Linked DNA regions of Azoarcus sp. KH32C. The protein of the gene in region 2 interacts with the protein of the main gene of each other region in a pairwise test. Links are inferred from orthologs where the notes say so. Each region holds a gene or a part of one and is shown on either strand. Other genes may lie near its edges. The genes, in order: rlmB and tsaE.

Region 1 (8,570 bases), 430 kb from region 2 along the record:
TACTTCGCCGGATCCTTGCCGTCGAACACGACGCCGTCGATCATCTTGTGGGTACGCATGTCGCTCTTCGGCAGCGACACGCCTGCCGCGGTCGCCGCCTGCTTGTAGATGTCGATGCGGTTGATCTGCTTCGCGATGGCGAGGTAGTCGACATCCTTGTCGAGCAGGCCCCAGCGGCGGTGCTGCGTCAGGAACCACATGCCGTCGCTGAGATAGGGGAAGTTCACCGCGCCGTCGTTGAAGAACTTCATGTAGTTCGGGTCGTCCCAGCTCTTGCCCAGGCCATTCGAATAGCGGCCGAGCATGCGCTCGAGGATCACGTCCATGTCGGTATTGACGTAGGACTTCTGCGCCACCGTCTCGGCGGTCGTCCGCCGGTTCGCGAGCGACGCGTCGATCCAGCGGCCGGCTTCGAGAATCGCCGCGGTCAGCGCACGGGCGCTGTTCGGGTTCTTCGAAACCCAGTCGGCCGTCGTGCCGAGCACCTTTTCCGGGTGATCGGTCCAGATGTCCTGGGTCGTCACGGCCGTAAAGCCGATCTTGTCCATGATCGCGCGGTTGTTCCACGGCTCGCCGACGCAGAAGCCGTCCATGTTGCCGACGCGCATGTTGGCGACCATCTGCGGCGGCGGCACGGTGATGACCTTGACGTCCTTCAGCGGATTGATGCCGTTCGCCGCGAGCCAGTAATACAGCCACATCGCGTGGGTGCCGGTCGGGAAAGTCTGCGCGAAGGTGTATTCGCCGGGCTTCGACGTGATCAGCTTCTTCAGGCTCGCGCCGTCGGTGACGCCCTGGTCTTTGAGTTTGTTCGCGAGCGTGATGGCCTGGCCGTTGTTGTTCAGCGTCATCAGCACGGCCATGTCCTTCTTCGGCCCGCCGATGCCGAGATGCACGCCATACACGAGGCCGTACAGAACGTGGGCTGCGTCGAGTTCGCCGGACACGAGCTTGTCGCGCACGGCGGCCCAGCTCGCTTCCTTGCTCGGGATGATCTTGATGCCGTACTTTTCGTCGAACTTCTGCACTGCGGCCATCACGACTGAGGAGCAATCCGTCAGCGGGATGAATCCCACGCGGATTTCCTTCTTCTCCGGTGCGTCCGATCCCGCTGCCCACGCGCCGCCGCTCACGCCCAATCCTGCAGACCCCATCATTGCTGCTCCTGAAAGCACCATCGTCCGCCGCATGAACTCCCGCCGCGTGACACCATTGTCATCGAACGCACTCATTTTCATCTCCCTGCAGGCCAGAAAAACAAAAACGGCGCACACCGCCTGCAGAAGGGTTCCTGCAGGGATGGACGCCGTTGTCCGTAGCTTGCACGGTCCCCGCATTGGAACCGGTCAATCTGCTGTCGAACCGCCGTTGATTCGACTCAAGCCTTCATAGCAGATGGCGTGCCAGGAGTGTATGACCGGTCCGAAACCATTGAACGACGCGGGTTTCAAAGAATCTTGGAACATTCGGACGCCGACAGGCGGCGCCCGCAGATCGCACTATTGCAGTGCACAAGACTTCCATGGCGCACCAGTTTGTGCGCGTCAAAGGGTGGGGATGGGGCGTCGCAGCGCCCGAAGCAGCGAGGAATCGCGGGCGAGCAGTGCCCGATGGACTTGCACGAGGGTCGCCCCGGCAGCAAGCCGCGCCTGGACCTCGGCGACCGAGTCGATCCCGCCGACGCTGATCACGCAAACGCCAGGACCAACGGCCTCCGAAACCATGTGGAGGATTGCGCAGGCATTGCGCCGCGCGTCCAGCCCTTCGGCCGATACGAGCAGACCATCCACGCCCGCGGCGACGAAAGCGTCCGCGACGTCGACGATGTGAGCGGCGTCGCCGCCGAGCCAGTGCGCTGGCAACTTGGCGACCAGCGGAAGCGGCCGCAGACGATGGCGCGCGAGTCGGTCGCGCAGTTGCGCCGCCGCCGTTGCCACCTCGGCGAAGCGCGCCGGCGACGGACAGTCGCGTCCCGGGTTGAGCGTCAGATAGTCGGCGGCGGCGTGAAGGGCCCGCAACGCCCGCAAGTAGGCTTCTTCTGCCGCATCCCAGGCCACATGCCGTGGCTTGCCAATGCTCACGCCGCAGCGCACGCCCCCTGCGATCGGTCGCGACAGAAACGGCAAGCCGTCCGCGACGGCGAGCGTGCCGATTTCCACCGCGCCGAGGCCGAGGCGGTGCGCGCAATCGAGCAGACGACCGCGCCGGTCGAAGCCCGCGGCGAGGCCGATCGGTGAGGGAAAACTCAGTCCCATCGTGAAGACAGAGGCTTTTCGATCCGCGAATTCCCCGCTGCCATCATCGATTCGTCGCGCGATACGCGGCAGGCGCGCCATGGCCCAGCGGGTGCGAAGCGCACGTGGCGTCATCGCCGGCGCACCCATCGGCATCAAGTTCCGCTAACGCAGCCTCGCCGCCGGGCGAAGGCGAGCAGGAAGCCGACGAGCGCATCGACCGCGCTGTCGGCGATCCCGTTGTAGAGGCTCACGCGCAGCCCGCCGACCTCGGGGTGTCCGCGCAGGTCGCGCAAGCCGACCGATTCGGCCGCATGCAGGAACAACGCGGTCTGCGGCTCGTCCGCGAGGCGGAAGCAGGGATTGATGAGCGAGCGGTGCCCTCGCTCGATGGGGATCTCGAACGTCCCCTCGCCTTCCGCGAGCGCGGCGTACACGGCGTCGCTGCGCCTTTGCGCGGCGCGGGCCATCGCGGCCACGCCTCCCCGCGCCTCGATCCAGTGCAGCATGCGGTGGGCGACAAAAATCGGGAACACGGGCGGCGTGCATAGCCGCGATTCGGCCGCGGCCTGCTGCGTATAGTCCATCACGCGCGGGGTTTCGGCGCGCGCCTGATGCAGCAGGCGGTCGTCGACGATCACCACCGTCAGGCCGGGCGTGCCGATCGTCTTCTGCGTGCCCGCATAAACCAGCGACAAGCGCGTGAAGTCCAGCGGCCGCGTCAGAAAGTCCGAAGTCATGTCCGCAACGAGCGGCACGGCCAAGGCGGGGAAGTCGTGAAACTGGAGACCGTCCGCCGTTTCGTTGCTCGTGATGTGGCAATAGGCGGCGCGCCGGTCGACCTGCCACTCCGCGGCATCCGGAACGCCCCCGAGCGCGCACGCCGCAATCGAAACCTCCGCGTAGCGCCTCGCCTCGGCGATTGCGCGGCGCGACCAGCAACCGCTATCAACGTAGGTCGCCCGCCCCTTCGTGCCCAGAAGGTTCAGCGGCACCACCGCGAACTGCGCACTCGCGCCGCCCGCGAGGAAGAGCACGCGAAAGCGGTCCGGGATGCCGAGCAGCCGGCGCAGACAGGCCTCGGTCTCTTCCTGCAAACGCCGAAAGGCCGGCGACGTGAAGGGCAGGCTCAGGATCGACGCCGCCCCGGGACGGCAAGCCTCCGCGACATCGCCTGCGACCTCGGGCGGCAAGGGGCCCGCTGCCGCGGAGAAGCTGAAACCCGGTTCGCTTCGCAGCGTCGCGACCGCGTCAACCGAAGAGCGCGACGCCATGCGTGCCGGCTCCCATCAAGAACAGCACCGGGATCGACAGCATCGTGTTCACCCGCGCGGACAGGAAAGTCACGCGCGACGCACGCAGCCGCTCGTCGATCGGCGCCGGCACGAAGCCCAGCACCCGCTTCTGATGCGGCCACAGCACGAACCACAGGTTGCACACCATCAGCGTCGCGATCCACATTCCCAGGCCGAGCGGTGCGAGCGACCCGTGCAGGCTTAGCGCATCGCCCAGCCAGCCACGGTGCCCCAGGATCAGCGCACCGCTGCCCCAGGTCAGCAGCGACGCATAGCGGAAGGTGCCGTGCTCGCGCTGCATCAGTGCGCGCTGGCGCGGACTTTCCGGGTCCGAGAGATCGGCCGCGGAGAGCGGCACATAACGGGGTCGCGTCACGGCCGTCGCGTAGTTGTGCCCGATCCACACCAGCGCGCCGAGAAAATGCAGCCAGCGCGCGACGACTTCGAACAGCATGCCTTCCATGACGAACTCCTTCAGGCGGCCAGCCGCAGCAGGCCGACGAGTGCCGCCGTCAGCGCGACGCCGAGCAGCACCGTGACCATCGAGGAATCGAGCAGCCTAAGCATGATCGCCCGCTCCGATCCGCTGCAGCCGCGCGTTGCCTTCGGTGCGCATCACGAGCGGCACGACGGTGCGCCCCGGCGCATGCGCACGAGCGACCGCATCGCCGATCAGGTGGTGGTGCGGAGAACGAGCACAGGCCGGATCCGTGTTCGCGGCGTCGCCGGTGAGCAGGAAAGCCTGGCAGCGGCAACCGCCGAAGTCGGTCTCCTTCTCGCTGCACGAGCGGCAGGGTTCGCGCATCCATTCGTCGCCGCGAAACTTGCGGAAGGTCGGCGAATCGTTCCACAGCCACGCGAGGCTCTTCTCGCGCACCGTCGGGAAGTCGAGCCCTGCGATCGCGCGGGCTTCCTGGCAGGGCATTGCCGCGCCGTCCGGGCCTATCGTCAAGTGGATCGCCCCCCAGCCGTTCATGCATGCCTTCGGCCGCCCCTCGTAGTAGTCGGGGATCACGAAATAGATCGTCATGCGGTCGCCCAGATGCTCGCGCGCCGCCTGCACCGCGCGCTCGGCCGCCTCGATCTGCCCCCGCGTCGGCAGCAACTCGTCACGGTTCAGCAGCGCCCAGTTGTAGTACTGGATGTTCGCGAACTCGAGGTAATCGACGCCGATGTCCGCCGCAAGATCGAGGATCTCGGCGACCTGACCGATGTTGTGACGGAACACCGGCACGTTGAGCACCATCGGAAAGCCGTGGGCTTTGATCATGCGCGCGACCTGCAGCTTCAGGTCGAACACGCGCGCGCCGACGAGACGGTCGGTCAGCTCGCGCTCGCTCGACTGCAGCGACAGCTGGATCTGCTTCAGGCCCGCCTCCTTCAGTTTCACGAGGCGCGCTTCGGTCAATCCCACGCCCGACGTGATCAGGTTCGTGTAGTAGCCGAGCGCATTCGCCTCCGCGACCAGTTCCTCGAGGTCGTCTCGCAGCAGCGGTTCGCCGCCGGTGAAACCGAGCTGCAAGGCGCCCAGTTCGCGTCCTTCGCGCAACACGCGCTTCCATTCGTCGGTCGACAGCTCCTCGCCCTTGCGGCGCGCGTAGTCGACCGGATTGCTGCACCACGGACACTTCAGCGGGCACTCGTAGGTTAGCTCGAGCACCAGCCACAGCGGCTTGCCCTGCCCGTCAAGCCTGACGACGGATCCATCCTTTGGCACGGAACACCTCCAGAAACTTGTAGACGCCCCCAGCGACACGATCGTCGTCGCCCGGATAGCGCGCTTGCAGCGCCGCCACGATATCGGCCACGCTGCGACCGTCGCAGTGCTCGATGATTTCGGCCGCCGTCCGATTCAACTTCACGATGCCTTCGGGGTAGAGCAGGACATGAGCGTCCTGGGTCGGCTCCCAACGGAAGAGGTACATCGGATTGAGGCCGAAGCGGTCCTCGGCAGTGAGTAGACTCGTCTCGTTCATGCGGAACACTCCTTCGCGACAGGGGCGGCACGGGGCCGCCCCGGAACGTCAGCGCACGTAGACGTAGGCCGTCACTTCGAAACCAAGACGGATGTCGCAATAGGCGGGATCGATCCACTGCATGGGGTGCCTCCTCGTTTGGCGGTGATTGAGCGGACCGGCCGGACGACCGATCCGCAGCCATCATCGCAGCCCTGCCCGTGCGGCAGAAACCCGAGAATCAGGAGGCTTTCCTCGCGGCAATCATGGAACGAGGGTCGGGAAAATCATGATTTTCGCCGCGAATCGGCGCTTTTGATACGGATCAAGGCGCGGCGGATTCGCACCGTTGCGGTGCCGGAAAATGAAGCGGTGCACCATCGCGGCGCACCGGCGCATCGTCAGAGGAGGTACTTCGCCATGTCGAGAAGATCCTGCGCGACCGCCGCCATCGGCTTCGCCCGCTCCATCGCGAGCTTACGCAGCGCGGCGTAGGCTTCCTCCTCCCCCATGCCGCGGGATTTCATCAAGAGGCCTTTCGCGCGCTCGATCAGCTTGCGCTCAGAGAGCTTCTTCGTCGCTGCCGCGAGTTCCGCGCGCACCGACTGGTGCTCCTCGAAACTCGCCACCGCCACGTCGATCACAGGCTTGAGCCGCTGGGGATCCAGCCCGTCGACGACGTAGGTCGACACGCCCGCCTTGACCGCGGCGCGGATCGTGTCCTGATCGCCTTCCTGCGCGAAGATGATCACCGGGCGCGGCATCGCCGCGTTCATCACCGCGAGGTTCTCCAGGGTGTCGCGCGACGGAGAGTCGGTTTCGATCAGGATCACGTCGGGCCGGATGGCCTCGATCTGCGCCGTCAGATCGGCGGACGAGGCCAGCACCGCGGCCACCTGATGGCCGGCGAGTGCGAGGCCGGCGCAGATTTCTGCCGCACGGCTACGGGATTCATCGATGACGAGTACGCGGAGCATGCTTCAAGCCTAGCAAAAACCGCACCGCCCCTGGTGCGAAGAATTCACTCAGACGCCGCGTTGACGCCGCGCCTCAAAAAGACAGATGCCGCTCGCGACCGAGACGTTCAGGCTTTCGACCGTGCCGAGCATCGGAATGCTCGCGAGTTCGTCGCAGGTCTCGCGCGTCAGGCGCCGCAGACCGTCGCCTTCGGCGCCCAGCACCCACGCGACCGGCCCCTTCTGGTCGATCTCGTAGAGCGACTTCTCGGCCTCGCCGGCCGCGCCGACCACCCAGATGCCGGCCTCCTGCATCTCGCGCAACGCGCGGGCGAGGTTCGTCACGGTGATGTAGGGCACCGAATCCGCCGCCCCGCTCGCGACCTTCACCGCCGTCGCGTTGAGGCCCACCGCGCGATCCTTCGGCGCGACCACCGCATGCACGCCCGCGGCGTCCGCCACGCGCAGACAGGCGCCCAGATTGTGCGGATCCTGCACGCCGTCGAGCACGAGGATCAGCGCGTTCTCCTCCAGCGAATCGAGCACGTCCGCGAGCTTGATGTCGCGATTGCGCGCGTCGACTCGTGCAACCACGCCCTGATGGCGGCGCGTGCCGACCATGCCGTCGAGGCGGTCGGCCTCGGCCTGGATCAGCCGCACCTGCTGCGATTCGGCCAAGCGAACGACATCCTTCGCGCGCGCGTCGGTGCGGCTCGCCGACAGGTAGAGTTCGAACACCCCTTCCGGGTCACGGCGCAGCTTGCCCAACACCGCATGAAATCCGTAGATCAGCCGCGAGTCGGCTCGCCCGCCCGGAGAATCCTGCGTCTTGCTCGCGTCCTGCGGACGGGAACGGCCCGATGATTTTTCAGCCACGGCTCTTGCCTTTCTTCCTTGATGCTTCCGGTTTGTCCTTTTGCACGCCCGCAGCCTTCCTGGGGGCCTTGCCCCCTTCGGCCGCCTTCGCGCGCTTGCCTGCCGGCGCGGATTTCTTCGCACCGGACTTCTTCCCCGCGCCGTCGCCGCCCATATCCAGGGCACTGCTCATCGCCGCTTGTGCGACGGCCGCCACCTTCTGCAAGGGCGACTCGACGCTCGCCTCCGTCGGCGACATCGCCACCGACTCGGCCTTGCGGGTGCGATCGCGTCCCGTCTTGCCGACGCGCTCGGTCGGCCGCTCCGCGCCTTCGATCAGGCGGAAATCGATCTTCGACGTTTCCAGATCGACGCGCACGACCTGCACCCGCACGCGGTCGGAGAGGCGGTGACGGACGCTGGTGCGCTCGCCGGCCAGCTCGTGGCGCGTCTCGTCGTAGTGGAAATAGTCGCTGCCGAGTTCCGAAATGTGGACCAGCCCCTCGATAAAGATGTCGTCGAGGGCGACGAAGAGGCCGAAGGGTACCACTGCCGACACGCTGCCGGAAAATTCCTCTCCGACCTTGTCCTGCATGTAGTAGCACTTCAGCCACGCCACGACGTCGCGAGTCGCATCGTCCGCGCGACGCTCGGTCGCCGAGCAGTGCAGTCCGATCTCCTCCCAGTTACCCGCCTCGTAACGCTCGCCGGCGAGCACCGCCTTGATCGCGCGATGCACCAGCAGGTCCGGGTAGCGCCGGATTGGCGAGGTGAAGTGCGTGTAGGCCTCGTAGGCGAGGCCGAAGTGGCCGACGTTTTCCGGGCTGTATACGGCTTGGCGCAAGGAACGCAGCATTACCGTCTGCAGTAGCTGCGCATCCGGCCGGTCCTTGACCTTGTCGAGCAGCTTCGCATAATCGCCCGCCTTCGGATCGTCACCGCCGCCAACGCCCAGCCCGAACTCGGCGAGAAAACCGCGCAGCTTTTCGAGCTTCTCCGGCGTCGGCCCCTCGTGCACGCGATACAGCGCCGGATGCTCGCGCGATTGCAGGAAGTCGGACGCGCAGACGTTCGCCGCCAGCATGCACTCCTCGATCAGGCGATGCGCGTCATTGCGCACCTCCGGCACGATGCGCTCGATCTTGCCGCCCTCGTCGAAAATCATGCGCGTTTCGGTCGTCTCGAAGTCGATCGCGCCCCGTTTTGCGCGTGCCTTCAGCAGCACGCGGAAGAGCCTGTCGAGATTCTCGAGGTTGGGCAGCAAGGCGCCAACCG
Region 2 (8,785 bases):
TGCCGGTGGGGACTTCGTCGAGTTCCTCGACGAACACCGCGCCTTTCGCGCGCAGGCCTTCGACGACGAACTTGTTATGGACGACTTCGTGGCGCACGTAAATCGGGGCGCCGAAGCGCTCCAGCGCGCGCTCGACGATCTCGATCGCGCGCTCGACACCGGCGCAGAAGCCGCGCGGGTTGGCGAGCAGGATTTCGTTGGAGGTCATGCGGGGGCTCCGTTGGGGTTGGGGCCGGTAACTGTTGAAAGTTCTTAGACGACGCCGATGATGTCCACTTCGAAGCGGATCGTTTTGCCGGCGAGCGGGTGGTTGAAGTCGACGACCGCGAAGGCGTCGTTGATCTCGCGCACGAGGCCGGAGTAGCGGGTGCCGTCCGGCGCGCCGAATTCCATGATCGTCATCGCTTCGATCTCTTCCTCGGGCATGTGTTCGCGCTTGACGTGTTCGACCAGCTCCGGATTGTAGGGGCCGAAGGCGTCTTCGGGGGCGAGCGTGAATTGCTGGTGCGTGCCGACGGGGAGTCCCGCAAGCATGCGTTCGAGGCTCGGCAGCAATTCACCGGCGCCCATTTGCAGCGTGGCAGGCGTGCCTTCGAAGGTGCTGATGAGCGGCTGGCCGTTTTCGAGGGCAATGCGGTAGTGCAGCGTAACCAGGCTGTCGGGTTGGACGGATTGCGTCACGAAGGATTCTCCGGGCTAGGGGGGGTACGAGTGGCGCGAAACTGCGCCCACAGCATCAGGCCGACGCCGAGCGTGATCGCCGAGTCGGCCAGATTGAACGCCGGCCAGCCGTAACGGCCGACGTGGAAGAACAGGAAATCGACGACCGCGCCGTGCACGACGCGGTCGATGACGTTGCCGAGCGCCCCGCCGATGATGAGGCTGAAGGCGAGCGGCAGGACGACCTCGCGCTGGTGCTGGCGCACCATCGTCAGCAACCAGCCGCTGATCGCCAGTGCGAGCACGATGAAGAACCAGCGCTGCCAGCCGGAATGGTCGGCAAGGAAGCTGAAGGCGGCGCCCTGGTTGTAGACAAGCACGAGACTGAAGAAGTCCGTCACGGGCAGGCTTTCCCCGAGCTGGAAGCGCGACAGGACCAGCCACTTCGTGATCTGGTCCAGTCCGATCACGAGCGCGGCGAGTTCCAGCCAGCCGTAGAAGCGCCGCGTCAGCGGAATGCCGCCGCGCGTGGCGCGCGGGGCACTTGCGGAATCAAGCATGGGTACGGCTTTCTCCTGCGCCGGTCAGGTTGCCGTGGCAGCGGCCGCACAGTTCCGGATGATCGGCGTGGCTGCCGACGTCCTCGCGGAAATGCCAGCAACGGCCGCACTTCGCGTGCGACGAGGGCGCCGCGTCGATGCCTTCGGCCGCCTCGTCGGCGACGCGGACGAGCTCGGCGCGCGAGGTGATCAGCACGAAGCGCAGGTCTTCGCCGAGGCTCGCGAGCGCGTCGAAACGCGCACCGCTCGCGCGGACCGTGACTTCGGCCTGCAGCGAGGAGCCGATCTTGCCGTCGGTGCGCAGGCCTTCGAGCACCTTCTGGACCTGGGCGCGGGATTCGCGGATCAGTTCCCAGCGCGCGGCGCTCTCGGCGTCGCCGGCGGCGTCGGGCAGCACGTGCCAGGTGTGCAGCATCACGCTGTCTTCCACATCCTTGCCGACGATCTGCCAGATTTCCTCGGCGGTGAAGCTGAGGATCGGCGCCATCATGCGGGTGATCGCCTGCGTGATGTGCCACAGTGCGGTCTGCGCGGCGCGGCGTGCCGGCGAGTCGGCCTGCGTCGTGTAGAGGCGGTCCTTCAGGATGTCGAGGTAGAAGGCCCCCAGGTCTTCGGCAGCGAAGTTCTGTAGCGCCTGAACGATCTTGTGAAACTCGTAGCGCCCGTAGTCGACCGTGACTTGCTCCTGCAGGCGGCGGGTGAGTTCGAGTGCGTAGCGGTCGATGTCCAGCCACTCGCCGACCGGCACGCCGTTCTTCTCGATGTCGAAGTCCGCGGTGTTGGCGAGCAGGAAGCGCAGGGTATTGCGCAGGCGGCGATAGACCTCGACGACGCGGTCGAGGATCTCCTTGGAGATCGTCAGCTCGCCCGAGTAGTCGGTCGCGGCAACCCACAGGCGCAGGATTTCGGCGCCGAGCTTGTCCGAGACTTCCTGCGGCGCGACGACATTGCCTTTCGACTTCGACATCTTCTTGCCCTGGCCGTCGACGACGAAGCCGTGCGTCAGCAGGCCGTCGTAAGGCGCGCGGCCATCGACGGCGCAGCCGGTCAAGAGCGACGAATGGAACCAGCCGCGGTGCTGGTCCGAGCCTTCGAGATAGAGGTCGGCCGGCCAGCGGCTAACGTCGGCGTGCGAGCCACGCAGCACCGTCCAGTGCGTGGTGCCGGAGTCGAACCAGACGTCGAGGGTGTCGCGCATCTTGTCATATTGCGCGGCCTCAGGGCCGAGGAGTTCGGTGGGCTCCAGCTTGAACCAGGCGTCGATGCCTTCCTTCTCGACGCGCTTGGCGACTTCTTCGAGGAGTTCGAGGCTCTTAGGATGCGGCTCGCCCGTTTCCTTGTTCAGGAACAGCGGGATCGGCACGCCCCAGTTGCGCTGGCGCGACACGCACCAGTCCGGACGGTTGGCGATCATCGAGTGCAGGCGCGCCTTACCCCAGGACGGGAAGAACTGGGTCTCGTCGATGGCCTTCAGCGCGAGCTCGCGCAGCGTCGGCGCGCCGGCTTCGACCGCCTCGCGGCCGGGCAGGCGGTCCATGCCGACGAACCATTGGGTGGTCGCGCGGTAGATCACCGGCGTCTTGTGGCGCCAGCAGTGCATGTAGCTGTGCGTGAGGTTGCCCGAGGCGAAGAGGCTCCCGACTTCGGCGAGTTTCTCGATGATCTTCGGGTTGGCGTCCCACACCGACAGGCCGCCGAAGAAGGGCAGGCTTTCGTGGAACACGCCGTCGCCCTGCACGGGGTTCAGGATCTCGTCGTTGCGCATGCCGTAGCGCGTGCACGAGTTGAAGTCGTCCAGACCGTAGGCGGGCGCGCTATGCACGATGCCGGTACCGGCATCGGCCGCGACGTAGTCGCCGAGGAAGACCGGCGAGACGCGGTCGTAGAAGGGGTGGCGGAACTGGATGCGATCGAGCGCGACGCCACGGGCGGCAGCGAGCACGCGGCCTTCGAGCGAGTAGCGTTCGAGGGCGGAGGCGCGCAGTTCGGCGGCGAGGATCACGAGGCCCTTGGGCGTCTCGACCAGTTCGTACATCAGCTCGGGATGGACGTTGAGCGCCTGGTTGGACGGGATCGTCCACGGGGTCGTGGTCCAGATCACGATGTAGACCGGTTGCTCCGGCAGTGCGTCGAGGCCGAAGGCGCGCGCGAGCTTGGCGCGCTCTTCATCGGCGAGCAGGAAGCCGACGTCGATCGCGGGCGACTTCTTGTCCTGGTATTCGACTTCGGCTTCCGCGAGCGCCGAGCCGCAGTCGAAGCACCAGTTCACCGGCTTCAGGCCCTTGAACAGGAAGCCCTTGCGATACATCTCGCCGAGCGCACGGATTTCGTCGGCCTCGTTCGAAAACTGCATCGTGCGGTAGGGGTTGTCCCAGTCGCCGAGCACGCCGAGGCGGATGAAGTCCTTCTTCTGGCGCTCGATCTGCTCGCCCGCGTATTCGCGGCACAGTTCGCGCGCGCGGTCTGCGGGCAGGTGCTTGCCGTGCTGCTTTTCGATCTGGTGCTCGATCGGCAGGCCATGGCAGTCCCAGCCCGGCACGTAAGGTGCGTCGAAGCCCGCCATGGTCTTGGAGCGGACGATGATGTCCTTGAGGATCTTGTTCACCGCATGGCCGATATGGATGTCGCCGTTGGCGTACGGGGGGCCGTCGTGCAGGATGAACTTCGGACGGCCAGCCGCGGCCTTGCGGATCTTCTGATACAGCTTCTTCTGCTGCCATGCGGCGATCCAGCCCGGTTCCCGCTTGGCGAGATCGCCACGCATCGGGAAGGGGGTGTCCGGCAGGTTGAGGGTCTTGCGGTAGTCAGCCATGGTGGGTTCCGGCGGCAGGAGCCAATAGGGTCAAGTAGGATTACCAACTGGGTGGTCGGCGAACCAGGCGCGGGCGTCGGCCGCGTCCTTGGCGATCTGGGCCTTGAGGGCGTCGAGCGAGGCGAACTTGGTCTCGTCGCGCAGCTTTTTGACGAAATGCACGCGCAGGTGGGCGTTGTAGCAGTCGCGGTTCCAGTCGAAGAGATTCACTTCGAGCGTAGGGCGGCCGGCGCTCGTCACCGAAGGGCGCACGCCAATGTTCGCGACACCGGCGACCGGTGCATCGCCGAGTCCTTCGACGCTCACCGCGAACACGCCCGAGAGGGCCGGGCGGCGATGCTTCATCTGGATGTTGGCGGTCGGGAAGCCGAGCTTGCGGCCGATCTGGTCGCCGCGGATGACGCGGCCGGCGATGCTGTAGGGGCGGCCGAGCAGGCGCGCCGCATGGTCGAGGTCGCCTTCCGCAAGGGCTTCGCGCACGGCAGAGCTGGAGGCGCGTTCGCCGCCGATGTCGAGGGTGTGCATCGCTTCGACGCAGAACCCGGCGGCGGCGCCGCGCGCCTGCAGCATCGCGAAGTCACCCTGGCGGCGCGCGCCGAAGCGGAAGTCGTCGCCGATGATCAGGTGGCGCACGGCGAGGCCGCGCACGAGGATGTCGTCGATGAACTGGTCGGCCGTGAGCGCCGCGAAGCGCGCATCGAAACGGCAGACATGGACGCGATCGACGCTGCTCGCCGCCAGCAGCAGGAGCTTCTCGCGCAGCGAGGCGAGGCGGGCGGGAGCGTCGGCGGGAGAGAAGTATTCGCGCGGATGGGGCTCGAACGTGAGCACCACGGCGGGCAACTGACGTGCGCGCGCGGTATCGGTGAGCAGCTTGAGCAGCGCCTGGTGGCCACGATGCACACCGTCGAAATTGCCGATGGTGAGCACCGAGGGCTGTGCGGCGTGCTCGGGAATCCCGCGAAAGACCTGCATAACCGCCTGAAAAAAGCCGTAATTATAACGGCAACAGGGGGCTCTTGGCGCGTGCGGGCGGTCGATCCAAGCTGTTATGCGACCTTGTTGCGCCCCGCGGGCGGCGTGTCGCGGAAGTAGCGGCGTAGGCCGCGCAGGATCGCATCAGCCATCTTGTCCTGGTAGGCCTCATCGTTGAGTCGCTGCTCTTCCTCGGGATTGCTGATGAAGGCGGTCTCGACGAGGATCGACGGAATGTCCGGCGCCTTGAGCACAGCGAAGCCGGCCTGTTCGACCTGTCCCTTGTGCAGCGTGTTGATGTCGCCCAGTTCGTTCAGCACGGCCTTGCCGAGCTTGAGGCTGTCGTTGATCGTCGCGGTCTGCGAGAGGTCGAGCAGGGTGCGGGCGAGGTGGCCGTCTTGCTTGGCGAGGTTGATGCCGCCGATGAGGTCGGCCTCGTTTTCCTTTTGTGCGAGCAAGCGCGCAGCCGTGCTCGACGCGCCGCCTTCGGACAGCACGAAGACAGAGCTTCCGCGGGCGTCGGGGCGTACAAAGGCGTCGGCGTGGATCGAGACGAAGAGGTGGGCTTCGACGCGCCGGGCGCGGGATACCCGTTGTTGCAGTGGGACGAAGTAGTCGCCGTCGCGCGTCAGCATCGCGCGCATGTTCGGTTCGTTGTCGATGCGCTGCTTGAGGCGGCGCGCGATCGATAGCGTCACGTGCTTTTCGAAGCTGCCGCGCGAGCCGACTGCGCCGGGGTCTTCCCCTCCATGGCCGGGGTCGAGCGCGATCGTGATGAGGCGGTTCGCCGCGGGGCGATTGCTGCGCGCGGGTGTGTTGCGCTGTTCGGGCGGCGCTTCCTGACGGGCAGTCGTCGTCGGCGGCTGCGGATTCGGGGCTTGCGCCGCGGCGTTGCCGGGTTCGGGATTGGGCTGGCCCGCGGCGGCATCGAGCGGCGACGACTTCTGGATCAGCGCGAGCAGCGGGTCGACCGGGGTGGTCGGATAGAGGTCGAGGACGAGGCGGTGGCCGTAGTTCGCGACCGGCGCGAGCGGGAACACCTGCGGGTTGATCTCGGCCTTCAATTCAACGACCAGGCGCACGACGCCTGGGCGGTTGCGGCCGGCGCGGATCAGCTTGATGTAGGGATCGGACTCGAGGACCTTGGAGGGCAGCGACTGCAGCACGCTGTCGAATTCGACGCCTTCGAGGTCGACGACGAGACGATCCGGGTCCTTCACCAGCATGTGGGTGAACTTGAGTGGCGTCGTGCCTTCGATCGTGATGCGGGTGTATTCGGCGGCGGGCCACACGCGCACGCCCAGCACGCTGGTCGCGGCCATGCCGACGGGGCTGACGAGCAGCGTCAGGCTGGCGCCGGCGAACTTGAGCAGCTCGCGGCGGGAGATGCCCGAACGAGCGGTTACTGGGGGATCCTGTTCAGTCCCGAATGCAGTTTGCTTATGCATGTCCGTCCTGCCTCCGTCAGTGCCAGTGCTTCCATGCGCCGGCCCGCGCCGGATACTGTGAGTCGTACTTCGAGGTCCGGCGCGGCGATGTAGGGTGCGGCCTTGTCCGGCCATTCCACCAAACACACGCCATTTCCGGCGAAGTACTCGTCCAGCCCGGCTTCCAGATATTCCTCTGGGACTGCGAAGCGATAAAAATCAAAGTGATATAAGTCTAATCTAGAAACAACGTAAGGTTCAATCAAGGTGTATGTGGGACTTTTGACCTTTCCGGTGTGACCGAGTGCGCGCAAGGCGCCTCGGACGAGCGTCGTTTTGCCTGCGCCGAGATCGCCGCGCAGGTAGATGACAAGCCCGGCATGCAGCGTTGCGGCGAGCGCGGCGCCGGCTGCCTCGGTGTCGGCCTCGTTGTCGAGGTGCGCCGCGAGGGGGCTGCCGGTATTATCTGCAGGGTGAAGAATCTGGATCATCAGGAAGTCTCGTCGGAGGCTGCGGACAGCACGTCGCTGCATGGACTCGTCGCGCAGATCGGTATCTGGGCCAGCGAACTGGGTTTCGATGCCGTGGCGGTCGCGGACGTCGATCTCGCAAGCGCCGAGCCCGGGCTCGCGGCCTGGCTCGCGGACGGGTTTCACGGCGAGATGGATTATATGGCGCGGCACGGCATGAAGCGGGCGCGTCCCGCGGAATTGGTGCCGGGAACCGTGCGGGTCGTCAGCGCGCGCATGAACTATTGGCCCGATGCGGCGGAGGCGGGCGACGCGCTCGGCGATGCGAACCGTGCTTACGTGTCGCGTTACGCGTTGGGGCGCGACTACCACAAGCTGATGCGCAACCGCCTGCAGAAGCTCGCCGAGCGCATGGCTGCGGCCGCGCCGCACGGGTTTCGCGTGTTCGTCGACTCTGCGCCGGTGCTGGAAGTGGAACTCGCGAGCCGGTCGGGGCTGGGCTGGCGGGGCAAGCACACGCTGCTGCTCGATCGCAAGGCGGGCTCGTATTTCTTCCTCGGCGAAATCTTCACCGATCTCCCCTTGCCGGTTTCGCCTCCCGCCGAGCCGCACTGCGGGACCTGTCATGCCTGTCTCGACGCATGTCCGACCGGCGCGATCGTCGCCCCCTATCGTGTCGATGCCCGGCGCTGCATCTCCTATCTGACGATCGAGTTGAAGGACGCGATTCCCGAGGAGTTGCGCCCTCTGATCGGCAACCGCATCTACGGCTGCGACGACTGCCAGTTGGCGTGCCCATGGAACCGCTTTGCGCGGCTCGGGGCGGAGGCCGATTTCCAGCCGCGGCATGGCTTGGACCGGGCACGTCTGGTCGAACTGATGGCCTGGAGCGAAGCGGAGTTCATGGAGCGCATGGCCGGCAGCGCGATCTACCGCATCGGCTACGAGCGTTGGCTACGGAACCTGGCCGTGGGGCTGGGCAATGCGCCCAGTTCGCCCGAGGTGCTCGCGGCGCTGCAGGCGCGTGCCGACGATCCGTCGCCGCTCGTGCGTGAGCACGTCGCGTGGGCGCTCGCACAGCGCCGCGCGCGAGCGGGGTGAGCTTCGGCTAGAATCCCCTGCTTGCGCTATTGCGTTTCATTGACTCGGGTTTCCTCGTGGATTTCTCCCGCCCCATTGGCGTTTTCGACTCCGGCATCGGCGGCCTGACCGTCGTCCGGGCCTTGATGGAGCGCCTGCCGCTCGAAAGGATCGTCTATTTCGGCGATACCGCGCGCGTGCCCTACGGCATCAAGTCGGTCGGAACGATCGAGCATTACACGGCGCAGATCACCGACTTCCTGCTGCAGCAGGACGTGAAGATGCTGATCGTGGCGTGCAACACGATGGCGGCGGTGGCGGTGGACGTCGTGCGGCATCGCGCCGGCGACATTCCGGTGCTCGATGTGATCGAAGCCGGTGCGCGCGCGGCGGTGGCCGAGGCGGGCGGGCGCGGCGTCGGTGTGATCGGCACGCCGACGACGATCAACAGCAATGCCTATGCGCGCCGGATTCACGAACTCGACCCCGGTGTGCGCGTGTACTCGCAAGCCTGTCCGCTCTTCGTTCCGCTCGTCGAGGAGGGCTGGCTCGATCACCCGGTGACGCGTCTGACGGCGCAGGAATACCTGAAGCCGGTGCTGGCGGAGGAGGTCGGCAGTCTCGTTCTGGGCTGCACGCATTACCCCTTGCTGAAGCCGCTGCTGCGGGAGGTCGTCGGGCCCGGCGTGAGACTGGTGGATTCCGCGATCACGACGGCCGAACTTGCGGCGGCCAAGTTGCATGAACTCGGCATCGCGAGCCGCGAGGCGGGGCCGGCGCCTTACCGCTTCGTCGTCACCG

Evidence for each region.
Region 1: the proteins of tsaE (region 2) and rlmB interact in binary tests that used the Escherichia coli proteins (3 or more experiments, as listed by UniProt). The link is inferred for Azoarcus sp. KH32C from one-to-one orthologs.

Annotation. Positions count from the first base shown.
Region 1 is NC_020516.1:886,993-895,562, reverse strand. The notes cover bases 5,372-8,124. They hold rlmB (23S rRNA (guanosine(2251)-2'-O)-methyltransferase RlmB), read right to left. Parts: upstream 7,233-8,124; coding sequence 6,510-7,232; downstream 5,372-6,509. Other genes in these bases: rnr (ribonuclease R), read right to left, coding at 7,309-8,124; AZKH_RS04060 (ANTAR domain-containing response regulator), read right to left, coding at 5,886-6,461; pqqA (pyrroloquinoline quinone precursor peptide PqqA), read right to left, coding at 5,554-5,628; pqqD (pyrroloquinoline quinone biosynthesis peptide chaperone PqqD), read right to left, coding at 5,372-5,505. Outside these bases: AZKH_RS04090 (CmpA/NrtA family ABC transporter substrate-binding protein), read right to left, coding at 1-1,190; AZKH_RS04085 (dihydroorotate dehydrogenase), read right to left, coding at 1,545-2,369; serC (3-phosphoserine/phosphohydroxythreonine transaminase), read right to left, coding at 2,390-3,508; AZKH_RS04075 (membrane protein), read right to left, coding at 3,486-3,992; pyrroloquinoline quinone biosynthesis protein PqqE, read right to left, coding at 4,089-5,246; more of pqqD, read right to left, coding at 5,215-5,371; more of rnr, read right to left, coding at 8,125-8,570. UniProt on the Escherichia coli protein: Specifically methylates the ribose of guanosine 2251 in 23S rRNA.
Region 2 is NC_020516.1:1,315,483-1,324,267, forward strand. What follows is about bases 5,168-8,135. They hold tsaE (tRNA (adenosine(37)-N6)-threonylcarbamoyltransferase complex ATPase subunit type 1 TsaE), read right to left. Parts: upstream 6,926-8,135; coding sequence 6,410-6,925; downstream 5,168-6,409. Other genes in these bases: AZKH_RS05910 (N-acetylmuramoyl-L-alanine amidase), read right to left, coding at 5,168-6,455; queG (tRNA epoxyqueuosine(34) reductase QueG), read left to right, coding at 6,908-8,005; murI (glutamate racemase), read left to right, coding at 8,062-8,135. Also shown: ispH (4-hydroxy-3-methylbut-2-enyl diphosphate reductase), read right to left, coding at 1-208; AZKH_RS05890 (peptidylprolyl isomerase), read right to left, coding at 253-681; lspA (signal peptidase II), read right to left, coding at 678-1,220; ileS (isoleucine--tRNA ligase), read right to left, coding at 1,213-4,032; AZKH_RS05905 (bifunctional riboflavin kinase/FAD synthetase), read right to left, coding at 4,063-5,007; more of AZKH_RS05910, read right to left, coding at 5,082-5,167; more of murI, read left to right, coding at 8,136-8,785. UniProt on the Escherichia coli protein: Required for the formation of a threonylcarbamoyl group on adenosine at position 37 (t(6)A37) in tRNAs that read codons beginning with adenine.